Regions from separate parts of the Mesorhizobium opportunistum WSM2075 genome, predicted to be linked through region 2. Evidence: predicted binding sites of a transcription regulator. Region 2 holds the regulator's gene; the other holds the start of a gene.

Region 1 (7,381 bases), 880 kb from region 2:
CAAGACCTTGTCGCGCGACGTGCTGTCGCTTGCCGACCACGCCACCTTCCTGTCGCAGAAGATCTCCTTCCTGCTCGACGCCACGCTCGGCATGATCTCGATCGAGCAGAACGCCATCATCAAGATCTTCTCGGTTGCCGCCGTCATCTTCCTGCCACCAACGCTGGTCGCCTCCATCTACGGCATGAATTTCGATGTCATTCCCGAGCTGAAATGGCAGCTTGGCTATCCCTTCGCCATCGGCCTGATGATCCTGTCGGCGATCCTGCCCTTCTGGTATTTCCGCCGCCGCGGCTGGCTTTGATCGGTTCGCCACGGGCGGACTGCCTGTTGCTGGCGCACCAGAAATAACTTGACCAAACCGCGCCCGGCCTGCATCCGGGATGCCCGATCCCTGGGGATCGCGGATTCCTGAGCCGGATTTCAGACCATGACTGCAAAAACCTGGGCCTATGAGGACTTCGTCGAGGGCATCTCGCTCGACCTCGGCACCAAGCTGGTAAGTGCCGCCGAGATCGTCGAATTCGCGCGGGAATTCGACGCCCAGCCGATGCATCTCGACGAGGAGGCCGGCAAGGCCAGCATCCTTGGCGGGCTGGCGGCCTCGGGCTGGCATACCTGCGCCATGTTCATGCGCATGCTGTGCGATGCCTTCCTGCTGGACTCCACCTGCCAGGGCGCGCCCGGCGTCGACCAGGTCAAATGGAAGAAGCCGGTCCTGGCCGGCGACCAGCTCACCGGCAGCCTCGTGGTCATCGCCAGGCGCCTGTCGAAATCGAAACCGCAACTGGGCTTCGTCACCATGCGCAGCGAACTGTTCAACCAGCGCGGCGAAAGCGTTTTCGAGCTTGAGAATTCCGTCATGTTCCTCACGCGTGAGGCCGCGGGGAGCTTGGCATGACCCTGGACGAATTCTTCCGCATCGGCACCACCGTGACGCTGGGCTCGCACACATTCGAGCCCGAGGCGATCAAGGCCTTCGCCCGCAAATACGACCCGCAGATCTTCCATGTCGACGAGGAAGCCGCCAGGAAGAGCGTGCTCGGCGGCCTCTGCGCGTCCGGCTGGCATACCGCCGCCACCTGGATGAAACTCAATCTCGAAGCCGGCATGGACACCGGGGGCGCTGCCTGGAACGGCCCCGGCATGGTCCCCGAATTCGGCCCCTCGCCCGGCTTCAAGAACCTGAAATGGCTGAAGCCAGTCTACGCCGGCGAGACCGTCACCTTCACGCGCACCGCCCTTTCCCACCGCCCGATCGCCTCGCGCCCCGGCTGGCGCCTGCTGGCACTGCGCTGCGAGGCCTTCGCCTCGGCCGGCGACAAGGTGCTGGAGTTCGAGAGCGCCGTGCTGGTGAGGACGGAGTAGCGGCGCTGGGCGCTCTTCCTTCTCCCCTTGCGGGAGAAGGGAAGAACTGCTCCCTCAATGCCCCTCGAACCCGATCAGCGTCCGCACCGGCACGCCAAGCGCTTCCAGCTTGGCGCGCCCGCCGAGGTCTGGCAGGTCGATGACGAAGCAGGCGGCGAGGATATCGGCGCCGATCTGGCGCAAGAGCTTGACCGCCGCCTCCGCCGTGCCGCCAGTGGCGATCAGGTCGTCGACGAGGATCACCTTCTCTCCAGGGGCAACGCCGTCCTTGTGCATCTCCATCTCGTCGAGCCCGTATTCCAGGCTGTAGGCGACGCGCACGGTCTCGTAGGGCAGCTTGCCCTTCTTGCGGATCGGCACGAAGCCAGCCGAGAGCTGGTGGGCGACGGCGCCGCCAAGGATGAAGCCGCGCGCCTCGATACCGGCGATCTTGTCGATCTTCTGGCCGGCATAGGGATGCACCAGCTCGTCGATGGCGCGGCGGAAGGCGCGCGCATTGCCAAGCAGCGTGGTGATGTCGCGAAACAGGATGCCGGGCTTGGGATAGTCCGGAATGGTGCGGATCGACGCCAGCAGCGTGTCTTCGAGCGAGGGTTTCATGAGACGGCTCTCCGGATGATCCAACTGACACGCGTGAAAGGCGGCAGGGTCCAATCGTAACCCGGCGCGACCGACAACGGCTAGCGCGATGTGGCGGCTGAGACAAGCCGCATCGGCGAGGGATCGATCTCGCCGACCCAGCCATATTCCGCATCCGCATGATCCGCGATGGTCCGCCCGACCCCGACTATCTGAAACGGAGATTGGAGCGCGACAATTGTCCGATCGAACTGCAGCCCATCAGCTTCATGCCGCGTTCGACCTCGACCCGCATCTGCTCGAGCGCCCTTTCGACACCCGGTTGGCCGGCCGCCGCCAGAGGAAACATATAGTAACGGCCAATGCCGACGGCCTTGGCCCCGAGCGACAGTGCCTTCAGCACATGGGTGCCGCGCTGCACACCACCATCCATGATGACGTCGATCTTGTCGCCGACGGCATCGACGACCTCGGCAAGCTGGTCGAATGCCGCCCGCGAGCCATCCAACTGCCGCCCGCCATGGTTGGACAGTACGATGCCGCTGCAGCCGATATCGACGGCGCGTCTGGCATCCTCCACCGACATGATACCCTTGAGGCAGAACGCACCCGACCACTGCCTGACCATCTCGGCGACATCGTCCCAGGTCATCGACGGATCGAGCATCTCGGTGAAATAGCGGCTGATCGACATCGTGCCGCCGCCCATGTCGACATGTTCGTCGAGCTGCGGCAACTTGAAGCCCTCATGGGTGAAATAGTTGACTGCCCAAGCCGGCTTCAGCGCGAACTGCGCCATGCCGGCAAGGTTGAGTTTGAAGGGAATGGCAAAGCCAGTGCGCTTGTCGCGTTCGCGATTGCCCCCGGTGATGCTGTCGACGGTCAGCATCATCACTTCTACGCCAACCTGCTTTGCCCGCTGTATCATCGCCCGGTTGAGGCCGCGATCTCGGTGGAAGTAGAACTGGTAGATCTGCGGGCTGCCGCTGATCCTGCGCACCTCCTCGAGGCTGACGGTGCCGAGCGTGGAAACACCGAACATCGTGCCGTATTTGGCCGCGGCTTTGGCGACCGCCCTTTCGCCCTGATGGTGGAAAAGCCGCTGCAGGGCAGTCGGCGAGCAATAGAACGGCATAGCCAATTTCTGGCCCATGACGGTCACCGACATGTCGATCTCGCTCACCCCGCGCAGGACGTTGGGGACCAGGTCACAGCTTTCGAAACTTGCGGTGTTGCGGCGATAAGTGACCTCGTCATCGGCCGCGCCATCGATGTAATTGAAGATCGGGCCCGGCAGCTTTCGCTGTGCCATCCGCCGGAAATCGGAAAAATTGTGACAGTCGCTGAGCCGCATCATCGATTTCCAAGGCCATGGCGGACGAAGCCTTTGCCACTGTTGAAATATCAACCAGATGCGGCCATGCCAACGGACTAATTGCTGAACTCCCCATAGAGCACGGCCGTGAACACGAAAAGGGGCGCCTGAAGCGCCCCTCTCTGCCGAGATTGCCGACGAACGCTACATGCCGAGGTCGGAACGCAGCTCGGCCCTGGCCACCTCATATTCGGCCTTGAAATCGTCCCGGTTGAGCAGGACCGCGGCAATGACGCTGCCGGAAATCTTGCCCATCTCGACATCGGACGGATAATGGATGCCGCCGACAATGCGGTTGTGGGCGTATTCGGCTGCGCGCGCCATGATCTCGGCGCGCCTCTCCGGAACCATGTCGGCAAGGATGATGCCCATCATGGTGCCGACAGTGGCGTGGCCGGACGGCCAGGAGCCGGAGCTCGACAGCTTGACCGCCGGCTTGACGAGCTCGCTGAGCTGGTGCGGGCGCGGACGCTTCCAGATATCCTTGGCCGGGTCGACGACAGCACCTTCGGTGGCCACGACGCGATCGAAGAAGGCGCTGAATTTCGGCAGCTTTTCCGCACTGAAATTCGGCCCCATCACATCGGCGAAGCGCCAGACATTCTCCTCGGCATCGGCGACGGCACGGACCTCCATTTCGGGCGTGCGCGTCACCTGCAGCGTCAGCACCTCGCCGAGTTCGGCCTTGGTCTCGGCCGAATCGTTCGCCGGTGGAGGCGGCAGGATCATCGTCAGGTCGACATCCTTGTTGGTGACGAAGGGTTTTGCGTCTTCGGCCTGGGCGGCCGAGCCGATGACCAGCAGCAGCAGACCAGCCGCGAGCGATGCGTATTTCTTCATGGAGCGATCCTTTGTTCGAGAATGCCGCAGGATCGCCAGATGCGGTGACGGCCATGTGACATGACCGTAACCGGACGCAAAAAGGGCGCCTCTCGGCGCCCCCTGCATTTCGCTATGTCCGCCCGCTCAGTGGGCGATGCCTTCCCACACCTTGCGCTTGGTCAGATAGACCAGCGCGCCGAACAGCAGCAGGAACACCAGCACGCGGAAACCCATTTTCTTGCGGTCTTCCATGTGCGGCTCGGCGGCCCATGTCAGGAAGGCGGCCACGTCGCGGGAATACTGGTCGACGGTCTGCGGCGAGCCGTCATCATAGGTCACCTGGCCGTCGGAGAGCGGCTTGGGCATCTTCAGCGACACGCCCGACATGAAATACGGATTGTAGTGCGTACCCTCCGGGATGACCATTCCAGCCGGCGGCGTCTGGTCGTAGCCGGTCAGCAGCGAATGGATATAGTCGGGGCCGCCCGCGTCATACTGGGTGAAGATGTCGAAGACGAACTGCGGAAAGCCGCGCTCGACGCCGCGCGCCTTGGCCAGCAGCGACATGTCCGGCGGCGCAGCGCCACCGTTGGAGGCAGCGGCAGCTTCTTCGTTGGCGAACGGCGCCGGGAAATGGTCTGACGGCTTGCCGGGACGGTCGAACATGTCGCCGGCATCGTTGGGGCCGTCATGAATGGTGTATTCGGCGGCCAGCGTCTTGATCTGGGCGTCACTGTAGCCGAGGTCCGACAGCGTGCGGAACGCTACCAAATTCATCGAATGGCAGGCCGAGCAGACTTCCTTGTAGACCTTCAGGCCGCGTTGCAGCTGCGCCTTGTCATAGGTGCCGAACGGGCCGGTGAAGCTCCAGCTCATCTCCTTCGGCTCGTCGATCGGGAAATGCGTCGGTGCGGCTGCATTGTGCGCCTCTTCGGCGGCGAATGCCCAAGTGCCTCCAGTTCCAACGCCGGCGGCCACAAGGCCGATCAGCGCCAGCGAGGTGAGAATCTTTTTCATGCCAAATCCCCTTAGATTCTCTACCGCTCTGTCTTCCTGTTTGAGCATGATCTCTGGACAAACGGTTCCGTTTGTCCGGGAAAACCGGTTCCCACTTTTCGGGATCATGCTCTAGCCCTTGGTCTCTGGTGCGGCCGTGGCGCCCGCCGGATGCCCGCTGCCGCCCTTGTTCTTCTCGAGCACCGCCTCGGTGATCGAATTCGGCACCCTGCGTGGCGTCTCGATCAGGCCCAGCACCGGCAGCGCGATCAGGAAGAAGGCGAAGTAGAACAGCGTCGCCATCTGCGCCATGAACACATAGCTGCCTTCCGCCGGCTGCGAGCCCAGCCAGCCGAGCAGGATGGCATCGGCCACGAACAGCCAGAAGAACAGCTTGTACCAGGGCCGGTAGACCGCCGAGCGCACCTTGGAGGTGTCGAGCCACGGCACCAGGAACAACATGACGATGGCGCCGAACATGCACAGCACGCCGCCGAGCTTGGAGTTGATCGGCCCGATGTTGAAGGTGATGGCGCGCAGGATCGCGTAGAACGGCAGGAAGTACCATTCCGGCACGATATGGGCCGGGGTCTTCAGCGGGTTGGCGACCGTATAATTGTCCGGATGGCCGAGATAGTTCGGCAGGTAGAAGACGAAATAGGCGAAGAAGAACAGGAACACGATCATGCCGAACGCGTCCTTGATGGTCGCGTAAGGGGTGAAGGCGACGGTGTCGGTCTTCGATTTGACCTCGATGCCGGTCGGGTTTGACTGGCCCACGACATGCAGCGCCCAGACGTGCAGCACGACGACACCGGCGATCATGAAGGGCAGCAGGTAATGCAGCGCGAAGAAGCGGTTGAGCGTCGGGTTGTCGACGGCGAAGCCGCCCAGCAGCAGCTGCTGGATCCAGTCGCCGACCAGCGGAATGGCGCTGAAGAAGCCGGTGATGACGGTCGCGCCCCAGAAGCTCATCTGTCCCCATGGCAGCACGTAGCCCATGAAGCCGGTCGCCATCATCAGGAGGTAGATGATGCAGCCGAGGATCCAGAGCAGTTCGCGCGGAGCCTTGTAGGAGCCGTAATAGAGGCCACGGAAGATGTGGATATAGACGGCGACGAAGAAGAACGAGGCGCCGTTGGCATGCATGTAGCGCAGCAGCCAGCCGGAATTGACATCGCGCATGATCTTCTCGACCGAGCCGAAGGCGAGATTGGTGTCGGCCGTGTAGTGCATGGCCAGCACGATGCCGGTCAGGATCTGCGCCACCAGCATGATCGACAGGATGCCGCCGAAGGTCCACGCATAGTTGAGGTTGCGCGGCACCGGATAGGCGACGAAGCTGTCATAAACCAGCCGCGGCAGCGGCATGCGGGCGTCGAACCAGCGTTCGATACCGGTCTTGGGCGTGTAGGTCGAGTGTCCCTCGCTCATCGAAATATCCCCTGCCTCAACCGATAAGGATCTTGGTATCGGAAATGAACTTGAATACCGGCACAGCCATGTTCTCGGGCGCCGGGCCTTTGCGGATGCGGCCGGCGGTATCGTATTGCGAGCCGTGGCACGGGCAGAACCAGCCGCCGAAATCGCCTTCCTGGCCGAGCGGAATGCAGCCTAGATGGGTGCAGACCTGAACCATCACCATCCAGGCTTCCTTGCCGGGCGTGGTGCGGTTGGCGTCGGTCGCCGGCGCGTCGGCCGGAAGGTTGGCATTGCGGGCGATCGGATCCTTGAGATCGGAGAGCTTGACGGCCTCGCCGTCCTTCATTTCCTGTTCGGTGCGGTTGCGCACCACGACCGGCTTGCCGCGCCACTTGACGATCAAGGACATGCCCGGTGTCAGCGAGGCAACATCGACCTCGACCGAGGCAAGCGCCAGCGTCGAGGCATCGGGGCGCATCTGGTCGATGAAGGGCCAGGCAACGGCGCCGGCGCCGACCACGGCTGCCATGCCGGTGGCGACGTAGAGAAAATCTCGACGGTTGGGATCGTGGGTATCGGTTGCGCTCACGGGTGCCTGATCCTTTCGCCTCTTCCGCGCCGGTGGCCGAGCCTGTTCCCCGCTCAATCACGCCAACCCGACAGCGCATGGCGAACAGGCTAGCGAATTCCTCCGGCATTTGGACTTCGGTTTATGCGTGAAGCCCGTTTTTGTCCAGACGGGTGAAGGCACAAGGGCAGATTGTCGCGGGGACAAAATCCGCCACTGCGCGGCAAGGCGGCGAATGGTCGCAAAAGGCG
Region 2 (7,381 bases):
ATCCAGCGCGTTGAAGAATGCCTTGAACTCATTCTGCGATATGTCGCCGTTACGGGCGTCGAACAGAGCCTGCGTGGAGCGCAGCAGCGACAGATGCAGGTCGATACGGCTCTCGATCCGGTTGAGCGCATCGTCGGCCGCCCCTTCGAACTTGATGCGGGCGGCTTCCTGCGTCGCGAAATAGGCGAACCCCGCCATGGTCATGCTGATCAGCGCGACGGCGACGAACGCGACGATTGGAAAAAGTTTCTTCAATGGTGATGCGATCCATGAGCGATATCGGACCTTTATGGGCAAGTCGCCGGGTCAACACAATGGCAAGGCCAAGCCATCGTGATCGCTGGTACATCACGTGAACGGCAACCGGCCGTGCCCGATCGGCCGATGCCGGACCGACAAAACGCCTCAGGCGGCGATCTTCAGCGCGCCCGGCCCCGGAATGGCGCCCGGAGGACATTTACCCAGGATGATCATGCCGAGCACCTCGTCCTGCGTCACGTCGGTGGTGCGCGCGGTGCCGACGACCTGGCCGTTCTTCATCACGCAGACCCGGTCGGCCAGTTCGAACACATCATGGATGTCGTGGCTGATCAGGAAGATGCCGATGCCATCCGACTTGAGCTGCCTGACCAGTTCGCCGACCTGCGCCGTTTCCTGTGGACCGAGTGCGGCGGTCGGCTCGTCCATGATCAGGATGCGGGCGTTGAACAGGATCGCGCGCGCGATCGCCACCGACTGCCGCTGTCCGCCAGACAGCTTGATCACCGGCTCCTTGAAGCGCTGGAAGCGGGGATTGAGCCGCCCCATCACCTTGCGCGCCTCGGCCTCCATGGCGACGTCGTCGAGCGTGCCCCAGGCGGTCATCAGCTCGCGGCCGAGGAACAGGTTGGCGGCGGCGTCGACATTGTCGGCCAGCGCCAGCGTCTGGTAGATCGTCTCGATACCGTATTTCTTGGCGTCGCGCGGGTTGGAGATCGCCGCTTCCTCGCCATTGACGAAGATCTGGCCGGCATCGCGCTTGTAGGCGCCGGACAGGATCTTGATCAGCGTCGACTTGCCCGCGCCATTGTGGCCGAGCAGCGCCACGACCTCGCCGGGGAAAAGATCGATCGAGGCGTCGTCGACGGCACGGATGCCGCCAAAGGCGATCGAGATGTTGCGCATGTCGACCAGCGACGTGCCGGCGGGAGCAGATGCGGGAGCGGTGTTGTCGGCCATGATGGTTCTCCTTCCCTAGACCCGCTTGCGGTAGACGGTATCGAGCCAGACCGCGACAACGAGCACGGCGCCGACGACGATGCTCTGCAGCGGTGAATCGATGCCGAGCAGCACCATGCCGGACTGCAACGACTGCATCAGCAGCGCGCCGAGCATGGCGCCGAGCACCGTTCCGGAGCCGCCGGCAAGCGAAGTGCCGCCGATAACGGCGGCGGCAATCACCAAAAGCTCGTCCAGCGTGCCCAGCGCATTGGTCGACGCGTTAAGACGGGCCGACGAGATCGCCGCGCTGATCGCAGCCAGCACACCCATGATCATGAACACCTTCATCGTCACCCAGCGGGTGTTGATGCCGGCGAGATTGGCAGCCTCCGGATTGCCGCCGATGGCAAAGACGTAGCGGCCGAAACGGGTGCGCTTGGTGATGAACGTCATGACGATGCCAACCGCGACCGCCATCAGCACCGGTATGGCAATGCCGTGGGCGATGAACAGTCCATTTTCGGGAATGGCGATGCCGTTCTGCTGAGCGTACTGGCGTACGATGCCGATTGGCCACGGATAGGAATTGGCGATCCACACCGCGCCAAGGATGGCAGCGCAGGCGACTACGCCGAGAAAGGTTTCCGCCCAGACCGGACGTAGCGGAAAGTTGAACCGTTTGCGCTGCGATCGACCGTTGAGCAGCGCGAAAGCGACAGCCGCGCAAGCAACGGCGCCGATGATCCAGCTGGCGGTGGCGCCGATCGAGCCCCTCGGTCCGCCCCCCATCAGCTGGAATGTGGCGTCGAGCGGCGCGACCGTGCGCCCGTTGGTGATAAGCCATGCCATGCCGCGCCAGACCAGCAGGCCGCCCAATGTCACGATAAAGGCCGGAACTTCGAGGTAGGCGATGATGAAGCCCTGGAACGCACCGATCAGGAGACCGAGCACCACGCCGGCGGCCAGTGCAATGATCCAGAGCCAGGGGTTTCCAAGCTGGAAGCCGATGACGCGAATGAGGAATTCGGCTTGCGCCACGCCCATGATCATGCCGATCACACCTTCGACGGAGCCAACCGAAAGGTCGATGTTACGCATGACGATGACCAGCACCATGCCGGTCGCCATGATCGCGACCGAGGACGTCTGCACCGACAGGTTCCAGAGATTGCGCGGCGTCAGGAAAAGTCCGCCCGACAGGATGTGAATGCCGATCCAGATGACCAGCAGCGCACCGACCATGCCAAGCATGCGTGTGTCGAGTTCGGTTGCCTTCAGAAACCGGGCGACCGCGCCAAGTTCCGATGCCCGCGCGGTGTCGGCCGGTGCATTTGAGGTCGTGTCGGTCATGAAATCCTCCCGCCGGCTTGCCGTCTGACGCGGATGCCGGAATAGAGCCTAGAAGTTACCCGCCCGCGGCGGAAACACAAATCTTCCTGAAAAAACGCCGCGGCCTGACAGCCGCGGCGTTTCATTGTCTGACGTCTTCGAGATCAGTTGCAGGCCGCGACGCTGCCGGCGGCGACGCCTGCACAGACCTCGTCCTTCTTGATCCAGCCGGCGTCGATGACCACGTTGAGATTGTCCTTGGTGATCGCAACCGGTGTCAGGAACAGCGACTTGACGGTGTTGCCGCCAGGCGTCGTGAAGTCCTTCGCACCGGCGATGTCTGCCATCTTCTTGCCGTCGGCCAGCTGCGAGGCGATCTCGGCGGCATTCTTGCCGAGTTCGCGCGCGTCCTTCCACACCGACACGGTCTGGGTGCCGAGCGCGATGCGGTTGAGTGCCGCATGGTCGCCGTCCTGGCCGGACACCGGCACGGTGCCGGCAAGGCCTTGCGCCGTCAGCGCCGCGACGACGCCGCCTGCGGTGCCGTCATTGGCCGCGACCACCGCGTCGACCTTGTTGTCGTTGGCGGTCAGGAACTGTTCCATGTTCTTCTGGGCGTTGGCGGGCAGCCAGCCGTCCGTATAGGCTTCGCCGACATTCTTGATCTTGCCGCTGTCGATGGCTTCCTTGAGCACTTCCATCGAGCCCGAGAACAGGAAGTCGGCATTCGGATCGGCACCCGAGCCCTTGATGAAGACGTAGTTGCCTTCCGGCTTGGCCTTGAACACCGCGCTGGCCTGCAAGCGACCGACTTCCTTGTTGTCGAAGGTCAGGTAGAAGACGTCCTTGTTCTCGATCAGGCGGTCATAACCGACGACCGGAATGCCTTCGTCCAGCGCCTTCTGCACCGCCGGGCCGATGGCCGAGGCATCCTGCGCCAGGATGATCAGCGAATTGGCGCCTTGCGAGATCAGGCTTTCGACATCGGTGAGCTGCTTGCCGGGATTGGACTGCGCGTCGGCGGAGATGTACTTGTCGCCGGCGGCCTCGATCGCTTTTTTCATCGCGGCCTCGTCGGTCTTCCAGCGCTCTTCCTGGAAATTGGACCAGGAAACGCCGATGACCTTGTCCTTCGCCTGCGCGACCGACGCAAGCGTCAGCGACATGGCGACACCCGCCAGGATGGCGGCTGTGAATTTCTTCATGATATTCCTCCCTGCGCCGCGTATGGCGCGACCAAACTGGCCCTAAGGCCGGCACAAAGGCCCTATTTTTTCGAGCCTCGAAAAAACACTGGTCCATCACCGGAACACTGTCAACAATGATTCTGATGGATTTTGAGGTGCCGTGAACTTTTTTTCGAGCTCCGGAATAAATAATGACAGCGTGGGGCGCTTCTGCCAGTATTTGGTGGCTTCGCTGGCGGCCTTCGGGAGGCACGAAAGGCCGCGGCGACTGGGAGGATGCGGGAAACATGTCGGTCGGAATCCGCCACGACGATCTGCGCCGGCGCAACCGCGCCATGGTGATCTCGGCCGTGCGCCGTGCCGGTCAGCCTTCGCGCACCGAGATCGCCGCCACCACCGGCCTCAGCCACTCGACCATCTCGGCGATCTCCTCCGACCTGATCGGCGAAGGCGTCCTGACCGAGGGCAAGCCGAGCGAGGCCGGGGCGCTGAAACGCGGCAGGCCGCAGGTCGGCCTCACACTCAACCCGGAGGCGGCGGCGGTGATGACCGTGGTGCTGTCGCTGAATTTCCTGTCGGTCGCCGTCATCGACTATGCCGGCCAGGTGATATCGGAGGAACAGCGCCGGCTGGACACGCTGACCATGTCGCGCGAGGCGCTGATCGGCGAATGCGTCGCCATCGTGCGGCGCCGCATAGACGATCCCGACATCGATGTCCGCAGCGTCGCCCGCATCGCACTGGCCATCCAGGGCATCACCGACACCGAGGCGCGCGCCATGCTGTGGTCGCCGATCACGCCGCAGACCGACATCGCCTTCGCCGACATATTCGAAGCCGAGTTCGGCATCCCCGCCACCATGGAAAACGACTGCAACATGATGGCGGTGGCGCTGCGCTGGCGCGATCCCGAGCGCTACCGCGACGACTTCATCGCCATTCTGCTGTCTCACGGCATCGGCATGGGCCTGGTGCTGAAGGGCGAACTGTTCACCGGTACCCATTCCTCGGGCGGCGAGTTCGGCCACATGATCCACCGGCCGGGCGGCGCGCTCTGCCGCTGCGGACGGCGCGGCTGCGTCGAGGCCTATGCCGGCAACTACGCCATCTGGCGAAGCGCGAGACAGCTTGGCGAGGACACCGAACCGGTCGACGTCAGCGACGCCGACATGCGGGCACTGGCGGCCTCGGCGCGCGAGAAGGACGGGCCGGAGCGCCAGGCCTATCGCAAGGCCGGCGAGGCGCTCGGCTATGGCCTCGGCAGCCTGTTCGCGCTGATCGATCCCGCCCCGGTCGCCATGGTCGGCGTCAGCGCCGCCGCCTTCGACCTGATCGAGCCGGCCTTGCGCGAGGCGATTGCACAGACCGCCGGCGGCCAGCACTCGAAATCGATCTCCTTCGACACCGAGCCTAACGAACTGCCGCTGATCCGCGAAGGCTGCGCCATGCGCGCTCTGACCTTCGTCGATCAGGAAATATTCGCGCCGGGCGTGCAGGCGAGAGCAGGCGCGGCTGGGAAGAACGTGGCGTGAAATCGAAGCCATCGTAACATCCGTGGGTTGGACAAAGCCTCACGACTTCGTCATCCCTGGGCGGAGCAGGAGCGAAGCTCCGTCGCGGAGACCCTGGGATCCATGCCGCGACCTTGGCCACGGAGTGCAGCGGAGCAGAATTCCGCACCGAGGCAACGCTTCAAAGTCGCGGCGTGGATCCTCGGGTCTACGCCGCGTCGCTTCGCTCCTTGCTCCGCCCGTGGATGACGAAGCAATGGACGTTTTCGCTGATCGCCAAGGTAAAGCGATCCGGCTTAAGCACGAAATCCGACTGTCTAACCTTCCGCGCCGAAGAACCTAATCTTCCCGGATCGCGTAGCCCGCCCCACGAATGGTTCTAATGACATCGGGCATGCGGCCATTGTTGACCGCCTTGCGCAGCCGCCCGACATGCACGTCGACCGTGCGCTCGTCGATGTAGATCGTCTCGCCCCAGACATTGTCGAGCAGCTGGCTGCGCGAGAACACCCGGCCGGGATGGCGCATCATGAATTCGAGCAGGCGGAACTCGGTCGGCCCGAGCCGGATCTCGCTCTTCTTGCGGTAGACGCGGTGCGATTCGCGGTCGAGCACGATGTCGCCGACCTTGAGCACGCTGGACAGCACTTCCGGTTTGGCGCGGCGCAGCAACGCCTTGACGCGGGCCATGAACTCCGGCGTCGAGAACGGCTTGACCAGATAGTCGTCGGCGCCTGTGGAGAGTCCACGTACACGGTCGCTTTCTTCGCCCCGCGCGGTCAGCATGATGATCGGCAGCCGCTCGGTCTCGGGCCGCATTCGCAGGCGCCGGCAGAGTTCGATGCCGGACACCGCCGGCACCATCCAGTCGAGCACCAGAAGGTCGGGCACGTTCTCCTGCAGGCGGATCTCCGCCTCGTCGCCGCGCGTCACCACCTCGACCTGGTAACCTTCCGATTCCAGATTGTAGCGGAGCAGCACCCCTAACGGCTCCTCATCCTCCACCACCATGATGCGTGGCGCGATCATCGGCTGGTCACCCCTGCTATGCCGCCGGCGCCGACATCGCGGTTTCGTCCTGCTTCGGACGATTGGCGGGCAGCTGCGTGCCGGTCAGCACATAATACGCATTCTCGGCGATGTTGGTCACGTGGTCGCCGATGCGTTCGAGGTTCTTGGCACAGAACAAAAGATGCGTGCAGGCGGTGATGTTGCGCGGATCTTCCATCATGTAGGTCAGCAGTTCGCGGAACACCGAGGTGTATTTGACATCGATGCGCTCGTCGGCGGCGCGCAGCTTCGCCAGTGCCGCGGCATCACGCGCCGCATATTCCTCGATGACACCTTGAACCTGGATCAGCACCAGCTGCGCCATCGCGTCGATGGAGTGCGACAGGTCGCGCGGCGTGGCGGAGAGCCCGACCGTGCCGACGCGCTTGGCGATGTTCTTGGCAAGGTCGCCGATGCGTTCGAGATCGCCGGCCATGCGGATCGAGCCGACGACATGGCGCAGATCGTCGGCCATCGGCTGGCGCTTGGCGATCAGCGTGATGGCGCGGTCGTCCAGCTCGCGCTGGCGCGCATCCATGATCGCGTCATCGGAGACGACGCGTTGGGCGAGCGCATTGTCGGAGTTCAGCAGCGCCTTGGTGGCACCGCCGACCATCGAGCCGGCGAGGTCGCCCATGTCGCTGATCAGCCTGCTGATCTGTCCGAGATCTTCGTCGAAGGCTGCAACCGTGTGTTCGGCCATGATCCTGGTCCTCGTATGCGTGCGATCAGCCGAAGCGGCCGGTGATGTAGTCCTGCGTGCGCTTCTCGCGGGGCGACGTGAAGATCTTCTCCGTCTTGTCGAACTCGACCAGTTCGCCCAGGTACATGAAGGCCGTCTGCTTCGACACGCGCGCCGCCTGCTGCATGTTGTGGGTGACGATGACGATCGTGTAGTCGGCCTGCAATTCGTCGATCAGCTCCTCGATCTTGGCGGTCGACAGCGGATCGAGCGCCGAGGCCGGCTCGTCGAGCAGGATGACTTCCGGCTTCACCGCCACGGTACGGGCAATGCAGAGCCGCTGCTGCTGGCCGCCCGAAAGGCTGAGGCCGCTGGCATTGAGCTTGTCCTTGACCTCGGTCCAGAGCGCCGCGCGCTTCAGC

The links. Region 2 encodes PhoB, which activates phosphate uptake and scavenging genes when phosphate is short. Its sites were predicted from a motif close to TGTCATNNANCTGTCAT; they were not measured.
Region 1: MESOP_RS11325 (acid phosphatase) is a predicted target of PhoB. The motif match lies at 4,207-4,223, and genes of this name have one in related genera.

What each region holds. Positions count from the first base shown of each region.
Region 1 covers NC_015675.1:2,367,327-2,374,707, reverse strand. Annotated here, with positions in the region: gene corA (magnesium/cobalt transporter CorA) at 1-304, shown strand, start outside; gene MESOP_RS11345 (MaoC family dehydratase) at 431-901, shown strand; gene MESOP_RS11340 (MaoC family dehydratase) at 898-1,368, shown strand; gene MESOP_RS11335 (adenine phosphoribosyltransferase) at 1,423-1,968, opposite strand; gene MESOP_RS11330 (alpha-hydroxy acid oxidase) at 2,156-3,301, opposite strand; gene MESOP_RS11325 (acid phosphatase) at 3,467-4,162, opposite strand; gene MESOP_RS11320 (cytochrome c1) at 4,289-5,161, opposite strand; gene MESOP_RS11315 (cytochrome b) at 5,273-6,574, opposite strand; gene petA (ubiquinol-cytochrome c reductase iron-sulfur subunit) at 6,591-7,151, opposite strand.
Region 2 covers NC_015675.1:1,486,415-1,493,795, reverse strand. Annotated here, with positions in the region: gene MESOP_RS07155 (CHASE domain-containing protein) at 1-255, opposite strand, end outside; gene MESOP_RS07150 (ATP-binding cassette domain-containing protein) at 406-1,218, opposite strand; gene MESOP_RS07145 (sugar ABC transporter permease) at 1,234-2,550, opposite strand; gene xylF (D-xylose ABC transporter substrate-binding protein) at 2,694-3,734, opposite strand; gene MESOP_RS07135 (ROK family protein) at 4,004-5,248, shown strand; gene phoB (phosphate regulon transcriptional regulator PhoB) at 5,567-6,256, opposite strand; gene phoU (phosphate signaling complex protein PhoU) at 6,273-6,980, opposite strand; gene pstB (phosphate ABC transporter ATP-binding protein PstB) at 7,006-7,381, opposite strand, start outside.